Regions from separate parts of the Paracoccus versutus genome, predicted to be linked through region 3. Evidence: riboswitches for the same ligand, from Rfam matches in the RefSeq annotation. Region 3 holds a riboswitch; each other region holds the start of a gene.
What was found. Region 3 has a riboswitch for cobalamin ahead of E3U25_RS21625 (CbtB domain-containing protein). Riboswitches for the same ligand answer to the same signal wherever they lie in the genome.
Positions count from the first base shown of each region.

Region 1 (4,496 bases), on a different replicon from region 3:
AGTGGTATCGCCCCGGCGGGCGGCATTCGGTGGAAGATGTCACCTCGGCCATCATCAATTTTGCTTGCCATGGGTATCTGAAACCGGACAACCTGCCCGCCGGGCTTTCGCTGACACCCGCATCGGCAGAGGCCGGAGGTGAGGAAGGCATCGGGCACGGCTCCGGCCGGCCGCAAAGATAGCCGTTCGGCCCGAGCCCACCGGCCGGATGCGGTCGATACCGTCGGCATAGACGAGCCCGCTGCCCCCGGTTCCTTCGCCACGGCATGCCGGCCCCCAAGGCCGGCTTTCAGCCCTTGCGCACCGGACGGCTCGTGGGTGTTCCGGTGCTGCGGCAGGGCTGCAGGACATGGTCGGCGACACCCAGCGCCGCCAGTTCCGCGCCCATCCGCGCCAAGGCCGCCCCGTCGATCAGGGTGGGATCGACCGTCGTGCGCACCTGGTGGGCCGTGCCGCTGGCCAGCAGCAGCCGCAGGCTTTCCCTGGCCCTGTCGCCGCTGCCGGTTGCGCCCGTCACCCGCCGATAGCCGGAAAACGGCGCCTTCACGTCGAAGCCGACCCAGTCGCAAAGCGGCAGCACCGCCGCAAGCCGGGCGGGGTAGGGGCCGGCCGTGTGCAGGCCGGTCCTGAACCCCAGGGCCCGGACCGCCCGCAACGCCTCGGGCAGGCCGCGCTGAAGCGTCGGCTCCCCGCCCGAGAACACCACGCCGTCGAGCAGGCCGCGCCGTCCCGCCAGAAAGCCCAGGACCTCTTGCCAATCCAGCGCGCCCTCGGCCTCGGGCGGGATGAGATGCGGGTTGTGGCAATAGGGGCAGTCCCAGGGACAGCCCTGCAGGAAAAGGGTGGCGACCAGCTCGCCCGGCCAGTCGCAGCTGGACAGGCGCTGCAGGCCGCCGATGCGGATCTCAGCCAAGATCGGCCCGCCGCTCGCTGAAATACAGCCGCTCGCGGAATTCGCCCTTCTTGCCGCGGTTGAACGAGGATACCGGGCGGTGATAGCCCATCACCCGCGTCCAGATCTCGCAGGGCTGGCGTTCCTCATCCGCCAGCAGGATTTCTTCCGGTCCGGTTTTCCGGTCGTCGAACATGGTCTTTTCCTTCCTCAATGCGCGGCCGATTGCCGCTTTTTCGCGATAAGCTCTTCGTCGCAGCGCGGGCAGAACGCGTGTTCGCCCGCGATATGGCCATGCCTGGGGCAGACCGAGAATGTCGGCGTGACGGTGATATAGGGCAGGCCGAAATTCTCCAGCGCCCGGCGCACCAGCTTGCGGCAGGCCTCGGCCGAGGACAGCTGCGTGCCCATGTAGAGATGCAGCACCGTCCCGCCGGTGTATTTGCGCTGCAGCGCCTCTTGCCGCTCCAGTGCCTCGAACGGGTCGTCGGTAAAGCCGACAGGCAGCTGGCTCGAATTGGTGTAATAGGGCTCGTGTTCGGTGCCGGCCTGGAGGATGCCGGGAAAACGCCTGCGGTCCTCCTTGGCGAAACGATAGGTGGTGCCCTCTGCCGGCGTCGCCTCCAGGTTATAGAGATGTCCGGTCTGTTCCTGGAAGGCGGTGATGCGCGCCCGCAGATGGTCGAGCAGCCGCAGCGCGAAGCCATGTCCCCATTCGGTGGTGATGTCATGCGCATCGTCGGTGAAGTTGCGGATCATCTCGTTGATGCCGTTGACGCCCAGGGTCGAGAAATGATTGCGCAGCGTGCCCAGATAGCGCCGGCTATAGGGAAACAGCCCGTCGTCCATCAGCCGCTGGATCACCCGGCGCTTGATCTCCAGGCTGTCGCGGCCCAGGTCGAGCAATTCGTCCAGGCGTTGCAGCAGCCCGGCCTCGTCGCCCTTGTGCAGATGACCCAGCCGCGCGCAGTTGACGGTGACGACGCCCAGCGAGCCGGTCTGCTCGGCGCTGCCGAACAGCCCGTTGCCGCGTTTCAGCAGCTCGGTCAGGTCAAGCTGCAGCCGGCAGCACATGGACCGCACCATGTTCGGCTTGAGGTCCGAGTTCAGGAAGTTCTGGAAATAGGGCAGGCCGTATTTCGCCGTCATCGCGAACAGCAGCTTGGCGTTCTCGCTGTCCCAGGGAAAATCCGGCGTGATGTTGTAGGTCGGGATCGGAAAGGTGAAGACCCGGCCCTTTTCGTCGCCGCGCGCCATCACCTCGATATAGGCGCGGTTGATCATGTCCATCTCGGCCTGCAAGGCGCCATAGGTGAAATTCATCGGCTGCCCGCCGATGACCGGCACCTGGTCGCGCAGATCCTCGGGGCAGACCCAGTCGAAGGTCAGGTTGGTGAACGGGGTCTGCGTGCCCCAGCGCGAGGGGACGTTGAGGTTGAAGATCAGCTCCTGCATGGCCTGCCGCACCTCGGCATAGCCCAGCCCATCCTTGCGGATGAAAGGGGCCATATAGGTGTCGAAGGAACTGAAGGCCTGCGCGCCGGCCCATTCGTTCTGCAGCGTGCCCAGGAAGTTCACGATCTGGCCGATGGCGCTGGACAGGCGCTTCGGCGGCCCGGCCTCGACCTTGCCGAGGACGCCGTTGAACCCCTCGGTCAGCAAGGTGCGCAGCGACCAGCCGGCGCAATAGCCGGCCAGCATGTCGAGGTCGTGGATATGCAGGTCGCCCCGACGATGCGCCTCGCCCACGGCGGGCGGATAGACATGCGACAGCCAGTAATTGGCCACCACCTTGCCCGAGACGTTCAGGATCAGCCCGCCGAGCGAATAGTCCTGGTTGGCATTGGCATTCACCCGCCAATCGGCGCGGTCCAGGTATTCGTTGACCGACGAGGCGACATCGACGGCGACATCCCTTGCCGGCGCGGCGGGCGGGGGCGTAAGCGGCGCCGGCATCAACGCGCCCTCCCTTGCCTGCGGCTTGCTGCCGCCCTTGCGGTGCTGCGGACGGCGGCGCCGGCCTTGGCAGGTCTGGTGGTGAAGGATGGCCGCATCTGTTCCCCGTGCTGCTGGGGGCGGGGCAGGCCAGGACGCATGGAGCCCTGCGGCGACAAGGCCGCATTGCCAGGCGCACCGCCGGGACACCCCGCCCGTGGTTCATCGTCATCATCACGGCAGGTCTCCTGGCTCGCAGGTCGCTGCCCTTGCCGGCCTTCCCAATGCCGTGCGGCACCAGTGGCGTGATCCGGCGCAGGCTCGCTGCTTACAGTTGCGGGGGCAGCGCCGGCCTTGCCCCGAAAGGCGCACCGGCTTCCCTCTTCGCTTTCGGACCGGATCGACCCGAAAAAACCGTGATGCCTACATATAGGGATGACGGCGCCGTATCCGTCAAGATATTGTGGGGACCTGCGACATTTTGTGCAGGATAGTCCGGCCGCCTGGGCAGGGACCACGAAGCCCGATCCCGATCCGGGGCACGGCCTTGGGCGGGCTGGTTGCGAGATTGCGCTGCACGTAGCTTTGGATCGTCCCCCGGCCTTTGTGCCCATGGCCGTAGGCAGGGCCGGCACCGGAATGACCTTGGGCAGGAACGGCCGGCATGGATGCCTTTGCCAGCCTGGCTGACAGGGGCGCTAGCAGGCTGCTGAAAAAATCCGTGCGACAGGAGAGCTTGGGCCGGGAACCGGGAAATTCGCCTCAATTCTGCCGGAAATGCCCGGTTTTCAGGCCGATATTCGCCGAATCCAGAACGAATTCCGCCACGACGCCCTGTCATGGCCCTTTTTCCACAGTCTGCTAGATCGTCACCTTGACGAAGCTGTCGCGCAGCGCCGCGGACCAGGCGGCGGACATGGCCATGAAGGCCGGGTCGCCTTCCAGGATGCGGCGCTTGTGGCTGACCCGGCAGTCGTCCTTGCGGATCACCGCCAGGTCCAGCGGCATCCCCACCGACAGGTTCGAGCGCAGCGTCGAATCCATCGACAGCAGCACCGCCTTTTGCGCATCGGCCAGCGAGGTCTGGGGCGTCACCACCCGGTCGAGGATGGGCTTGCCGTATTTGTGCTCGCCGATCTGCAGGAAGGGGGTGTCCTCGGTCGCCTCGATGAAATTGCCCTCGGGATAGATCAGGAACAGCCGCATCTCGCCGCCGGCGCGCTGGCCGCCGACGATCATGCTGGCGCTGGCCTGCTGGTTCAGGTCGCGGCACTGGTCCACGATCTCGCGCCGGGTGCGGTTCAGCGTCCGGCCGATGATCGTCGCCACCTGCAGCATGGTGGACGCGCGCATGATCGAGGTCTCTTCATCGGCCTCGGGCAGTTCGATGGCCTCTTGCAGGCGGGCGATGGTGGTCTGGGTCAGCGACAGGCTGCCGGCGGTCATGATCGCGATCACCCGCTCGCCCGGCTGCTCGAAGAAGAACATCTTGCGATAGGTCGATATGTTGTCCAGCCCGGCATTGGTCCGGGTGTCCGAGAGCAGGACGAGCCCCTCGTTGAGCTTCAAGCCGACGCAATAGGTCATGACCGTTCCATGGCACCAAATCCCCCGAGGGATACGACCGCCCCGCGCCCGGCGCAACAGGCAGGGCTACTGCTCCATCTCC
Region 1 covers NZ_CP038196.1:683,372-687,867, forward strand. Annotated here, with positions in the region: gene E3U25_RS03335 (TetR/AcrR family transcriptional regulator) at 1-182, shown strand, start outside; gene E3U25_RS03340 (anaerobic ribonucleoside-triphosphate reductase activating protein) at 290-913, opposite strand; gene nrdD (anaerobic ribonucleoside-triphosphate reductase) at 906-1,088, opposite strand; gene E3U25_RS03350 (ribonucleoside triphosphate reductase) at 1,103-2,848, opposite strand; cobalamin riboswitch at 3,049-3,261, opposite strand; gene E3U25_RS03355 (proteasome-type protease) at 3,689-4,414, opposite strand; gene E3U25_RS03360 (transglutaminase family protein) at 4,481-4,496, opposite strand, start outside.
Region 1: another riboswitch for cobalamin. It lies ahead of E3U25_RS03350 (ribonucleoside triphosphate reductase); the one in region 3 lies ahead of E3U25_RS21625 (CbtB domain-containing protein).

Region 2 (4,496 bases), on a different replicon from region 3:
CGGCGGGTTGGAAAAGACCGGGCAGGATCAGGCCGGCCAGAAGGCCGGCGACAAGGCCGAGCCGCCTTACCATTTCGCCGTCAGGCCGGCGTAAAGGGTGCGGCCCTGCGAGGCATAGCCCCAGACATCGGAATATTCCTTGTCGAACAGGTTCACCACGCGTCCGGTCACGCGGAGATTCTCGGTCAGGTCGTAGCCCGCCGCCAGGTTGACCACGGTATGGGCGGGTATTTCCCCGACATCGTAGCTTTGCGAAGCGGGATCATAGGTCCAGTATTGGGTATCCCAATTGCCCGAGACATGCCGGATGTCGGCCGTGACGGTGCCGCGCCCTTCCAGGACGGCCAGCGTCGCCGACAGGCCCAGTTCGTGCCGAGGCCGGCGCACCTCGACCGCGCCGCTGGGTTCCTTGGCGTCCAGATAGGTGTAGTTCAGCGCGACATCCAGCGTGTCGGTCGCCTTGATGCGGGCGGTCACCTCGACCCCTTCGCGCGGGCTTTCGCCGGGCAGGTTGCGATAGCTGATATACTGCGTGCCGTTCTCGACGCGCATCACGTAATCCTTGATCTCGTCCTCCAGATCCTCCTTGAACCAGGTGACGTCGACCACGCCCATGCCATTGGGAAGTTGCGCCTCGACGCCCAGGTCGAATCCGCGGTTCCTTTCGGGCTTCAGGTTCGGATTGCCCAGGTAGACCGAAGAGCCATAATCCGCATTGGCGTAAAGCTCGAAATAGGACGGGTTGACCAGCCCGGTCCCGGCCGAGGCGTGCAGGCGGAAGGGCCGGTCCGGCACGTGCCAGGACAGGCCCAGGTTCCAGCTGGTGAAGTCCTCGAACACCTTGTTGCCGTCGTGGCGGACACCGGCCTGGACATCCAGCCCGTTGTCCAGAAAGCCGCGATACTCCAGCGCGACCGAGGTCATCTCGCGCCGGTTTTCCGGGGCCGAGGAGCTTTCGTCCCTTTGCCGCTCGGCCAGCACGTTCAGCAGGTGCGACGCCTCGGCCACCGTGCCGTCGATGCCGAAGCTGCCGCGGTATTTCAGCTTGCGCGTCTCGCCGCGCGTGACCGGGCCGCCCTCGTAGCTTTGCTTGTAGATCGTGTCCTGATAGTCCAGCCGATGCGTCAGCCGGCCGCCCAGCATGGAATATTCGGCCCAGATCCCGCCCTGGAACTCGTCGCGTTCGCTGTATTTGTGCGGGTCGTCCACCACATATTCCTGCGCGCTGGTCGCGGACCAGCTGGTGGAATCGTAATCGTATTTCTCCTTCGCGCGGCGCAGGGTGGTGCCCAGGCGCAGATCCTCGCCGATCTGCCAGTCGCCCGAAAGCCCGATGGTCTTGCGGTTGGTCCCGTCCTTTTCGCCGCCGTCGCCCGACTGGTCATAGCCGTGGTCGTCCCGCGCCGAGAGGGTCAGCGCGATCCCGCCCTGCGCGCCGCGCTGGCTGACATGGGCCGAGGCGGCGGCGCCGTTGCCCAGCTCGACCGAGCCGCCGTAATGCAGCCCCGGTTCCCCCTTGCGGGTGATGATATTGATGACGCCCGCCGAGGCGTTCGAGCCGTAATAGACCGATTGCGGCCCGCGCAGCACCTCGATGCGTTCGATATTGGCGGTCTCCAGCCCGGACAGGATGTATTCGTCGGCCCCGCCCGTCGCCTCGATCCCGTCGATCAGGATCAGCGTGTGGTTGCCCTCGCCGCCGCGGATGCGGACTTGGGTGAAGGTCGAGCCGGTGGCCGAGACCGAAACCCCCGGCACGGCGCGCAGCGCGTCCTGCACGGTGGCGATGCCCCTGGCCTCGATCTCGGCGGCGGTCAGCACGGTATGGGCGCGGGCATAGCCGCCCTCGGCCACGGCGGTCAGCCCGCCCGAGATCACCACCTCGTCCAGGCGATAGCCTTCCTGGCCGGTGGCGGCCGCCGGCAGCAGGGCGGCGGTGGCGGCCAGCAGGGAAACCGGAGTTCTGAACATTCCAAAGCCTTTCCAGCACGGGCCCGCGGCCCGCGATTTGCAGAAATGCCCTGCGGAAAGGCTGGCAGGCCCGACCGCAAGACGACGATCGTCACCTCTGCGGAACGGCCGCTTTCCAGACGCGCCCCGCGCCGGAAATGGGTGATCGCCACGGCAGGTCTCCTGGCTCGCGGATCGCTGCTCAGGCCGGCCTTCCCAGGAGATCCCAGTGGCACGTTCGACCGTCGCTCACCGCTTACAGTTGCGGGGGCAGCCCCGGCCTTGCCCTGGCCGCATCGCGGCCGGCGGGCGCACCGGTGTTCCCTTTTCATCCGGCGCGCAAGCCCGCCGGAACCGTAGCGGCCCCGCATTGCCGCAGCCGGGCGCCGGCTGTCAAGCGGCAATGCACCCGGCACCCGGCCGCCGCGACAACCTGTCCGGGAACGCGGCCGCGGAACCGCCCGCCGGGCCGCGGCATTGGGTCAGGTATCCGACGGAAGGGAAGGTCAAGCGATGGCCATGCCGCAGATCCTGGCCGTGCTGATCCTTTGCGCGATGATGGCGCTGTTCGTCTGGGGGCGGCTGCGCTACGACGTGGTGGCGATGATCGCGCTGCTGGCCTCGCTGCTGGCCGGCACGGTCAAGCCGGAGGAGGCGTTCCGCGGCTTCAGCGACGACATCGTCATCATCGTCGGCAGCGCGCTGGTGGTCAGCGCCGGCATCTCGCGCTCGGGCGTGATCGAGGCGGTGATGCGCCGGATGCTCGGGCGGTTGCGGACCCTGCGCTGGCAGCTTCTGGTGCTGGTCGGCTCGGTCACGGGCCTGTCGGCGCTGGTCAAGAACATCGGCGCGCTGGCCATGCTGATGCCGGCGGCGCTGAAGATGGCGCGGCGCTCGGGGCATTCGCCCTCGGCCTATCTGATGCCGATGGCCTTCGGCTCGCTCCTGGGCGGGCTGATCACGCTGGTCGGCACCTCGCCCAACATCATCGTCTCGCGGGTGCGCGAGCAGATGACGGGCCAGCCCTTCACCATGTTCGACTATGCGCCGGTCGGCCTCGGCCTGTCGCTGGTGGGGCTGGTCTTCCTGCTTTTCGCCCATCGGCTGCTGCCGCGCGACCGCCGTGCGACGGCCTCGCTGAGCGAGGCGGTGAACATCAGCGACTATCACACCGAGGCCACCGTCCCCGAGGGCGCCGGCATCGTCGGCATGACGGTGGGCGAGTATCTCAGCGCCGTCGATGGCGAGGTGGCCGTGACCGGGCTGATCCGCGGCGGCGCGCGCCGCGCGGTGACGCTGCCCGACACCGTGATCGAGATGGGCGACACCCTGCTGTTGCGCGGCGAGCCGAATGCGCTGGAACGCGCCGTGACCAAGCTGGGCATGGAGCTGACCCGGCAGGATGCGGGGGCCGAAGAGGGGCTGCCGGCCGACAAGATCGGCGTGATCGAGGCGGTGATCGCGCCGGCCTCGCTTCTGGTCGGCCAGACGGTGGGGCGGATCGCGCTGTTCGACCAGCATGGCGTGAACCTGATCGCGATTTCGCGCGCCGGGCATCGCATGACGCAGCGGCTCAGCCGGACGGTGCTGGCGGCGGGCGACGTGCTGCTGGTGCAGGGGCCGATCGAGCTGTTGCCCGAGCGGATGCGCGTGCTGGGCCTGCTGCCCCTGGCCGAGCGCCATATCCGGCTGGGCGGGGTGCGCAAGCAATTGCTGCCGGTGCTGATCCTGGCGGTCGCCATGGCGGCGACGGCGGCGGGGCTGGTGCCGGTCGCCGTCGCCTTCTTCGCCGCCGCCGTGCTGATGATCCTGACCGGCGCGATCAGCGCCGAGGCAGCCTATGAGGCCATCGAATGGCCGATCCTGATCATGCTGGGCGCGCTGATCCCGGTCAGCGAGGCGCTGCAAAAGACCGGCGTGACCGACCTGCTGGGCGCGTGGCTGTCGCAGGCGGCGACGGGCCTGCCGGTCTGGGGCGCGGTGACGCTGATCCTGGTCACGGCCATGGCGGTCACGCCCTTCCTGAACAATGCCGCGACCGTGCTGGTCATGGCCCCCATCGCCGCGACCTTTGCCGACCAGCTCGGCTATCGGCCCGATGCCTTCCTGATGGCGGTGGCGGTGGGGGCAGGCTGCGATTTCCTGACCCCCATCGGGCATCAGTGCAACACGCTGGTGATGGGGCCGGGCGGCTATCGCTTTGGCGACTACGCCCGGCTGGGGGCGCCGCTGTCGGCGCTGGTGGTGCTGACCGGCGTGCCGCTGATCCTGCTGGTCTGGCCGGTCTGACGGGCGGTCAGACGCGGCAGTGTGACGTCCCGGTTCAGCCCGTCTCGGCCAGCGCGGCGCGGATGGCGCGGGCCAGGCGGCGGCAGCCCTCTTCCAGCCGCTCGGGCGGGTTCAGGGTAAAGTTCAGCCGCAGCGAACGGCGGTCCAGCCCCTCGGGGTCGAAGACGCTGGAGGGCGAGATGCAGACCCCCTCGGCCATCGCATGATGCAGCAGCCGGTCGGTGTTCAGCCGCGGATCGCGCGCCGTGGCCCAGACG
Region 2 covers NZ_CP038196.1:1,620,095-1,624,590, reverse strand. Annotated here, with positions in the region: gene E3U25_RS08095 (ABC transporter substrate-binding protein) at 1-73, opposite strand, end outside; gene E3U25_RS08090 (TonB-dependent receptor plug domain-containing protein) at 67-1,971, opposite strand; cobalamin riboswitch at 2,107-2,324, opposite strand; gene E3U25_RS08085 (SLC13 family permease) at 2,464-4,239, shown strand; gene E3U25_RS08080 (aminotransferase-like domain-containing protein) at 4,274-4,496, opposite strand, start outside.
Region 2: another riboswitch for cobalamin. It lies ahead of E3U25_RS08090 (TonB-dependent receptor plug domain-containing protein); the one in region 3 lies ahead of E3U25_RS21625 (CbtB domain-containing protein).

Region 3 (4,496 bases):
GTGCCCGCGCAGGGCATTCGTCGTCCAGGCCAGCGCGAGTGCCACGCCCAGCACCAGCCCGGCGATGAAGGCCAGCTGCACCATATGGCGGTCGTCGTACCAGCCCTGCGCCCGCGCCATGCAGCGTCCGGTGGCGGTCAGCGCGGTCTGCAGGTCCAGCTGCTTGTTCACCCCCAGGAAGGCCATCAGCCCGGCGATCGTCAGCCACAGCCCTCGCGCCGCGCCGGCCGGACGGCGGCGCAGCACCATGACGGCCAGCACGAAGCACAGGAAGTAAGAGAGCACCGTCAGCCAGCCGGTGATCTCGGGGTCTCCGATCTGCGGCCTCCAGTCGCGCGCAATGCAGGCGCGCAGGGCCGCAAGGCTGGAAAACCCGAAAAACATCAGCGAAGCCCTTTCCATGGCGCAAGGCGCCGGACGGGTCTCGGTTAACGGGCCGCTGCGGCCCAAGTCAATTCTGCGAGGATCACGACATGGACAAGTTCACCACCCTGACCGGAATCGCGGCACCCATGCCGCTGGTCAACATCGACACCGACATGATCATCCCGAAACAGTTCCTGAAGACGATCCACCGCTCGGGTCTGGGCAAGAACCTGTTCGACGAGATGCGCTATGACGCCCAGGGCAACGAGATCCCGGATTTCGTGCTGAACCAGCCGGCCTGGCGCGACAGCCAGATCATCGTCGCCGGCGACAACTTCGGCTGCGGCAGCTCGCGCGAACACGCGCCCTGGGCGCTGCTGGATTTCGGCATCCGCTGCGTGATCTCGACCAGCTTCGCCGACATCTTCTACAACAACTGCTTCAAGAACGGCATCCTGCCCATCGTCATGCCGCCAGAGGTGGTGGACGTGCTGATGGAGGACGCCAAGAAGGGCGCCAACGCCCGCATGACCGTGGATCTGGAAAACATGACCGTGACCACCTCGGACGGGCAGAGCTTCCCCTTCGAGCTGGACCCGTTCCGCCGCCACTGCCTGCTGAACGGGCTGGACGACATCGGCCTGACCATGGAAAAGGCCCCCGCCATCGACGCCTACGAGGCGCAGATGGCCCAGAGCCGGCCTTGGGTGTAAGCTCACTGGCCGGGGCGGCCCTGCTGGCCGCCCTTGGCCTGGCCGCCCAGGCCGATCCGCTGCGGATCGCGACCTTCAGCCCCGACCTGTCGCGCGACGGGCCGGGGCTTTTGTTGCGCGACCTCGGCCGCAAGGATGCGCAGATCGACGCCGTGGTGCAGGTGTTGGCGGAAACCCGGCCCGACATCCTGCTGCTGACGCATTTCGACTGGGATTACGAGAACAGCGCGCTGGACGCCTTTGCCGCCAGGCTGGCGCAGGCCGGGCTGGACTATCCGCACCGCTTCGCCGCCCGGCCGAATTCCGGCATGGCGACCGGGCTCGACCTGAACGCCGACGGGCGGCTGGGCACGGCCGACGATGCGCAGGGCTTCGGCACCTTCTCGGGACAGGGGGGCATGGCGATCCTGTCGCGCCATCCCATCGGTCCGGTCAAGGATTACGCGGATTTCCTGTGGCGCGACCTGCCCGACAACCTGATGCCGCCGCTGCCCGAGGAGGTGGCGGCCATCCGCCGCCTGTCCTCGACCGCGCATTGGGATGCGGTGGTCACGGTCGCGGGCCGGCCGCTGCACCTCTTGGCCATGTCCGCGACGCCGCCGGTCTTCGACGGGCCCGAGGATCTGAACGGGCGACGCAACCATGACGAGCTGGCGTTCTGGCTGCATCACCTGCCCGACGGCCCCTTCGTTCTGGCCGGGAACCTGAACCTCGACCCCCTGGACAGCGAAGGCCGGCCCGAGGCGCTGGCCCGGATCATGGCCCATGTCACCGACCCCCTGCCCCGCAGCGCGGGCGGCGCGGCGGCCAAGGGCGGGGTGAACGACGGCCACCGGGGCGATCCGGCGCTGGATACCGGCGACTGGCCGGACGACAAGCCGCCGGGCAACCTGCGCGTCGATTACGTCCTGCCGGCAAGGCCGCTCAAGGTGCTGGACTCGGGCGTGTTCTGGCCGGCCGAGGGACCGCTGGCCAAGGCCGCGCTGGCCGCTTCCGCGCACCGGCTGGTCTGGGTCGACCTGGACTGGCCGCCGGCACCCTGATTCGGACAAGCCCCTTCCGCCCGCCCCCCGCGCGATTCCCCGGCATCTTCTCCGTTGTCCAAATACCCATGCGACGGCGCCGCCCGCCGGCCCGTCGCCCGGCCTTCGACCCCGCCCGCAGCGGCCGCCCGATTCCGCTTGCCGCCGCCGCGGCATCGCAGGTAACATGCGCGTGTATCGGTGCCCCTTTCCGGGGCCAAAAGGGAATGCGGTGCGGTCCTCGGCGTCTCGGGGGCCAAATCCGCAGCCGCCCCCGCGACTGTAGGCGGAGAGCGGACGTCCATCGCGCCACTGGCCATCCGGCCGGGAAGGCGGGCGTCTGCCGTGACCCGCAAGCCAGGAGACCTGCCGATGCATGGAACCGCAATGTCGTCGGGTTGGACGACCAAAGGAAAGGGTCGCAGATGACCGCAAAACCCATGACCGCCGCCGGCGCCAGCCGTGCCTCGGTCCTGTTTCCCGCCATCGCCGCCTTCGCGATCGGCTTCGGGCTGATCTTCATGTCCGGGCTGGTGCAGGCCGAGACCCTGCATGACGCCGCCCATGACGTGCGTCACGCGACCGGCTTCCCCTGCCACTGACATGTTCTCGCGCATTCTGACCAGCGGGTTGATCGCTGGCGCTGCAACGGGGCTGATTGCCGCCCTGTTGCAGCTTTGGTTCGTGCAGCCCGTGCTGCTGCATGCCGAACTGTATGAATCCGGCCAACTGGCCCATTTCGGTGCCGAGGCCGTCAGCGCACACCAGGACTTGGGGCCCTTCGAATGGACCCGCAACATGCTTTCGGTCCTGTTCACCATGATGGTCTATGCCGGCTACGGGCTGATGCTGGTGGCGCTGATGGCGCTGTCCGAGGCGCAGGGCAACGCGGTCACGGCGCGGCAGGGGCTGCTTTGGGGCCTGGCCGGCTACCTGACCATGCAGCTTGCCCCCGCCTTCGGCCTGGCGCCGGAAGTGCCGGGCGTCGCCGCCGCCGATGTGCAGCTGCGCGCGATCTGGTGGCTGGGCACCGCCGCCGCCACCGGGCTGGCGCTGTGGCTGGTCGCCTTTGGCAAGGGCTGGGCGGCCTGGGGCGTGGCCATCGTGCTGATCCTGGCGCCGCATGTGATCGGCGCGCCGCAGCCCGACAGCTATGCCGGCCCGGTCCCGCCCGAGCTTTCGGCGGAATTCGCCGGGCGCGCCCTGGGTGCCGGCGCCATGGCCTGGGCGCTGCTCGGCCTGCTGGCCGGCTGGTTCTGGCAGCGCGAAAGCCAGCGCGCGCCGGTGCCGCAAGCCGCCTGATCCGGGCCGCAACCGTTTCGGCCGGGCGTGCCTGTCGCGCCCGGCCCTTTCATGAAAGCGGGGAAAAGACATGGATCGTTCGATCCCGATGCTGCTGATCGGCCTGATCTTCGGCGGCGGCATGGGCTTCGTCATCGCCGCCGCCAACGGCATCACGCTGGACGGCCACGACCACGGCGCGCATGGCCACGGCACCCAGGCCGCGGCGCATGACCACGGCGCGCCCATCGACCTGCCCGCGGGCAGCGCCACCGCCTCGGCCCGGCTGGAGCCCGACAGCACCGCCGGCTGGAACCTGTTCGTCGAGGCCGAGGGCTTCTGCTTCGCCCCCGAACATGCCGGGCTGGCCGATCGCCGCGGCGAGGGCCATGCGCATCTTTACCTGAACGGCGCCAAGATCGCCCGGCTCTACGGCCCGGCCCATCACCTCGACATGCTCGCCGCCGGCGACCGGCTGCGGGTCGAGCTGAACTCGAACGACCACCGCCCGCTGACCGTGGCGGGCCGGCCGCTCGCCGTGGAACTGACCGTGCCCGACCGCCCGGTCGGCATCCGCGCCGGGGCCGAGGGCCTGCCCGACAGCGCCATTTGCGCCACGCCCTGATGATGCGGTTCGGCCCCGAGGACCAGGCCGCGCTGGACCGCATCCTGCGCTGGCGCCGCGACGTGCGGCATTTCCGCGACGACCCGATCCCCGAGCCGCTGCTGGAGGAATTGCGCGCGGCGATGGAACTGGCGCCCTCGGTCGGCAATGCCCGGCCCTGGCGGGTGATCCGGGTCGAAAGCCCCGATCTGCGCGCCGCGATCCGCGCCGATTTCCTGCGCTGCAATGCCCGGGCCGCCGCCCGCTACCAGGGCCGGCAGCGGCAGGAATACGATGCGCTGAAGCTCGCCGGGCTGGACCGCGCGCCGGTCTGGCTGGCCGTCTTTACCGAGATCGACCCGTCCGAGGGCCACGGCCTTGGCCGCGCCACCATGCCGCAGACCCTGCGGCAATCGACGGCGATGGCGATCCATGCGCTGTGGCTCGCGGCACGGGTGCGCAACCTGGGCCTGGGCATGGTCTCGATCCTCGACCCCGCGCGGATCGGCC
Region 3 covers NZ_CP038197.1:2,090,056-2,094,551, reverse strand. Annotated here, with positions in the region: gene E3U25_RS21640 (hypothetical protein) at 1-384, opposite strand, end outside; gene leuD (3-isopropylmalate dehydratase small subunit) at 474-1,079, shown strand; gene E3U25_RS21630 (endonuclease/exonuclease/phosphatase family protein) at 1,070-2,122, shown strand; cobalamin riboswitch at 2,284-2,489, shown strand; gene E3U25_RS21625 (CbtB domain-containing protein) at 2,527-2,703, shown strand; gene E3U25_RS21620 (CbtA family protein) at 2,705-3,403, shown strand; gene E3U25_RS21615 (hypothetical protein) at 3,474-4,007, shown strand; gene bluB (5,6-dimethylbenzimidazole synthase) at 4,010-4,496, shown strand, end outside.

Region 4 (4,496 bases), 550 kb from region 3:
GGATTACGACGAAAGCTTCGACGCCTGGCTGCCCAGGATCGCGCTGGCCTATGACCTGGACGCATCGACCCGCATCGGCGCCATGATCAGCAAGGGCTACAACCCGGGCGGGGTGACGCTGAACCTGACCAGCGGGGAATACGTGCCCTTCGACGCGGAGACCTCGTGGAACTACGAGATCTTCGGCCGCACCCGGTTGCTGGACGACCGGCTGGAACTGACCGGCAACCTGTTCTACACCCAGCTCCATGATGCGCAGCGCTATGTCGTGACCAGCCTGCCCGAGAACATCGGCAGTTCGATCACCGTCAATGCCGAGCGCGCCAAGTCCTATGGCCTGGAACTGGGGATGGACTATCTGCTGCGCGACAATCTGCGGGTCAAGGCGGGGCTGGGCCTGTTGCATACCGAGATCAGCCGCTTCACCAGCGCGGCGGCGGATTACCAGGGCCATCGCTTCGGCCGGTCCCCGGACTATACGCTTTCGCTGGCGGCCGATTGGGACATCACCCCGGAATGGCGGCTCAGCGGCCAGCTGCGCCATACCGACGGCTATTATTCCGACGACAACGAGGACCGCGACACCTGGGTCGATTCCTATACCGTGGCCAATGCCCGGCTGACTTGGCAACCGCGCGAGAACCTGCAGGCCTTCGCCTATGTCAACAACCTGTTCGACGACCGCTCGGTGACCTATCTGCGGGCCAGCCGCTCGATCGGCGGCTTCGAGGCCACCGTGGTCGAGCCACGCGAGCTGGGTATCGGCCTGAAGATGACCTTCTGATGCGAACGAATGCCCCGACAAGGATCGGGGCATTCATCTTCTCTAAGAGCCTGCTGATCCATCGGGCCTGGACTGGCCGGTTCCGAATTGTACGACGCTCTACCACAAGCAGAAAATTTGCATGTACAAAACCGTATCGGCCTGCTTCAGGTCCGCTGCACCCGTTGTTGTGAGCGGTCTGACTTCCTCTCTTGGACAAAGTGTCGCAGGTCAATACAAAATCTTGACGGATACGGCGCCTTAATCCCTATATGTAGGCATCACGGTTCTTTCGGGTCGATCCGGCCCGAAAGCGAAGAGGGAAGCCGGTGCGCCTTTCGGAGCAAGGCCGGCGCTGCCCCCGCAACTGTAAGCAGCGAGCCTGCGCCGGATCACGCCACTGGTGCCGCACGGCATTGGGAAGGCCGGCAAGGGCCGCGACCTGCGAGCCAGGAGACCTGCCGTGACGATGACGATGAACCACGGGCGGGGTGTCCCGGCGGTGCGCCTGGCAATGCGGCCTTGTCGCCGCAGGGCTCCATGCGTCCTGGCCTGCCCCGCCCACAGCAGCACGGGGAACAGATGCGGCCATTCTTCACCACCAGACCTGCCGAGGCCGGCGTCGCCGTCCGCAGCACCGCAAGGGCGGCAGCAAGCCGCAGGCAAGGGAGGGCGCGTTGATGCCGGCGCCGCTTACGCCCCCGCCCGCCGCGCCGGCAAGGGATGTCGCCGTCGATGTCGCCTCGTCGGTCAACGAATACTTGGACCGTGCCGATTGGCGGGTGAATGCCAACGCCAACCAGGACTATTCGCTCGGCGGGCTGATCCTGAACGTCTCGGGCAAGGTGGTGGCCAACTACTGGCTGTCGCATGTCTATCCGCTTGCCGTGGGCGAGGCGCACCGCCGGGGCGACCTGCATATCCACGACCTCGACATGCTGGCCGGCTATTGCGCCGGCTGGTCGCTGCGCACCTTGCTGACCGAGGGCTTCAACGGCGTCCCCGGCAAGGTCGAGGCCGGGCCGCCGAAACGCCTGTCCAGCGCCATCGGCCAGATCGTGAACTTCCTGGGAACGCTGCAAAACGAATGGGCCGGCGCGCAGGCCTTCAGTTCCTTCGACACCTATATGGCCCCCTTCATCCGCAAGGATGGCTTGGGCTATGCCGAGGTGCGGCAGGCCATGCAGGAGCTGATCTTCAACCTCAACGTCCCCTCGCGCTGGGGCACGCAGACCCCGTTCACCAACCTGACCTTCGACTGGGTCTGCCCCGAGGATCTGCGCGACCAGGTGCCCGTGATCGGCGGTCAGCCAATGAATTTCACCTATGGCGCCTTGCAGGCCGAGATGGACATGATCAACCGCGCCTATATCGAGGTGATGACGCGCGGCGACGAAAAGGGCCGGGTCTTCACCTTTCCGATCCCGACCTACAACATCACGCCGGACTTTCCCTGGGACAGCGAGAACGCCAAGCTGCTGTTCGCGATGACGGCGAAATACGGCCTGCCCTATTTCCAGAACTTCCTGAACTCGGACCTCAAGCCGAACATGGTGCGGTCCATGTGCTGCCGGCTGCAACTGGACCTGACCGAGCTGCTGAAACGCGGCAACGGCCTGTTCGGCAGCGCCGAGCAGACCGGCTCGCTGGGCGTCGTCACCGTCAACTGCGCGCGGCTGGGCCATCTGCACAAGGGCAACGAGGCCGGGCTCCGGCGTCGCCTGGACGAATTGCTCGACCTGGGCCGCGACAGCCTGGAGATCAAGCGCCGGGTGATCCAGCGGCTGATGGACGACGGGCTGTTTCCCTATAGCCGGCGCTACCTGGGCACGCTGCGCAACCATTTTTCGACCCTGGGCGTGAACGGCATCAACGAGATGATCCGCAACTTCACCGACGATGCACATGACATCACCACGAGCTGGGGCCATGGCTTCGCGCTGCGGCTGCTCGACCATCTGCGGGCGCGCATCACCGCCTTCCAGGAACAGACCGGACATCTCTATAACTTGGAGGCGACGCCGGCAGAGGGCACCACCTATCGCTTCGCCAAGGAGGACCGCAAGCGTTTTCCCGGCATTCTCCAGGCCGGCACCGAACACGAGCCTTACTACACAAACTCGAGCCAGCTTCCGGTCGGCTTTACCGACGACCCGTTCGAGGCGCTGGAACGGCAAGAGGCGCTGCAGCGCAAATACACCGGCGGCACGGTCTTGCATCTCTACATGGGCACGCAGCTGTCCTCGGCCGAGGCCTGCCGCAAGCTGGTGCGCCGGGCACTGGAGAACTTCGGCCTGCCCTACATCACCGTCACGCCGACATTCTCGGTCTGCCCCAGGCATGGCCATATCGCGGGCGAACACGCGTTCTGCCCGCGCTGCGACGAAGAGCTTATCGCGAAAAAGCGGCAATCGGCCGCGCATTGAGAAAGGAAAAGACCATGTTCGACGACCGGAAAACCGGACCGGAAGAGATCCTGCTGGCGGATGAGGAACGCCAGCCCTGCGAGATCTGGACGCGGGTGATGGGCTATCACCGCCCGGTATCCTCGTTCAACCGCGGCAAGAAGGGCGAATTCCGCGAGCGGCTGTATTTCAGCGAGCGGCAGGCCGATCTTGGCTGAGATCCGCATCGGCGGCCTGCAGCGCCTCTCCAGCTGCGACTGGCCGGGCGAGCTGGTCGCCACCCTTTTCCTGCAGGGCTGTCCCTGGGACTGCCCCTATTGCCACAACCCGCATCTCATCCCGCCCGAGGCCGAGGGGGCGCTGGATTGGCAAGAGATCCTGGGCTTTCTGGCGGGACGGCGCAGCCTGCTCGACGGCGTGGTGTTCTCGGGCGGGGAACCGACGCTTCAGCGCGGCCTGCCCCAGGCGATGCGGGCGGTCCGGGACCTGGGGTTCAGGACCGGCCTGCATACGGCCGGCCCTTACCCGGCCCGGCTTGCGGCGGTGCTGCCGCTTTGCGACTGGGTCGGCTTCGACGTGAAGGCGCCGTTTTCCGGCTATCGGCGGGTGACGGGCGCGGCCGGCAGCGGCGACAGGGCCAGGGAAAGCCTGCGGCTGCTGCTGGCCAGCGGCACGGCCCATCAGGTGCGCACGACGGTCGATCCCGAACTGATCGACGAGGCGGCTCTGGCGCAGATGGGCGCGGAACTGGCGGCGCTGGGTGTCGCCGACCATGTCTTGCAGACCTGCCGCCACACCGGCGTGCGGCGGAGCCGACCCGTTCACCTGCGGGACTGAAGGTCCGGCCCCTTCCGCGCGGCCGGCATATCGCCGCGAAGCTGCTGGCGGATGGACCGGCGGAGCGGTAAGCGCTTGCGCCCTGCGCGGGCAGCACGCTGCGGGCGATGGATCGGTCCAGCGCCTCGAAGGCATTGAGCCCGATCGCGTCGTAAAGCTCGGCCCGGGGTCTGCATCTCGGGCAGCATGGCCGTCGTCGCGCCGTCGCGGGCCAGCGCGGCGTAAAGCCGCTCTTGCGCCTTGTTGGCCACCCGCAGCGACGAGACCGGCCAGATCACCATGTCATAGCCCAGCTCCTGGAACTCCTCGGCGGTCAGGGCGGGGGTGCGGCCAAACTCGGTCATGTTGGCCAGCAGCTTCACGCCGGGCAGGCGGGCGCGGACCTCGCGGAACATCTCGACCGAGGTCAGCCGCCCGGCGGGCAGGTCGTGCAGGCCTTGCACCGCGTCGAGGAAGCGGTGCTGCTCGGCGGTGGCGATGATGCCGTCCGA
Region 4 covers NZ_CP038197.1:2,644,155-2,648,650, reverse strand. Annotated here, with positions in the region: gene E3U25_RS24510 (TonB-dependent receptor) at 1-784, shown strand, start outside; cobalamin riboswitch at 1,031-1,243, shown strand; gene E3U25_RS24505 (ribonucleoside triphosphate reductase) at 1,444-3,189, shown strand; gene nrdD (anaerobic ribonucleoside-triphosphate reductase) at 3,204-3,386, shown strand; gene E3U25_RS24495 (anaerobic ribonucleoside-triphosphate reductase activating protein) at 3,379-4,005, shown strand; gene E3U25_RS25095 (hypothetical protein) at 3,990-4,496, opposite strand, start outside.
Region 4: another riboswitch for cobalamin. It lies ahead of E3U25_RS24505 (ribonucleoside triphosphate reductase); the one in region 3 lies ahead of E3U25_RS21625 (CbtB domain-containing protein).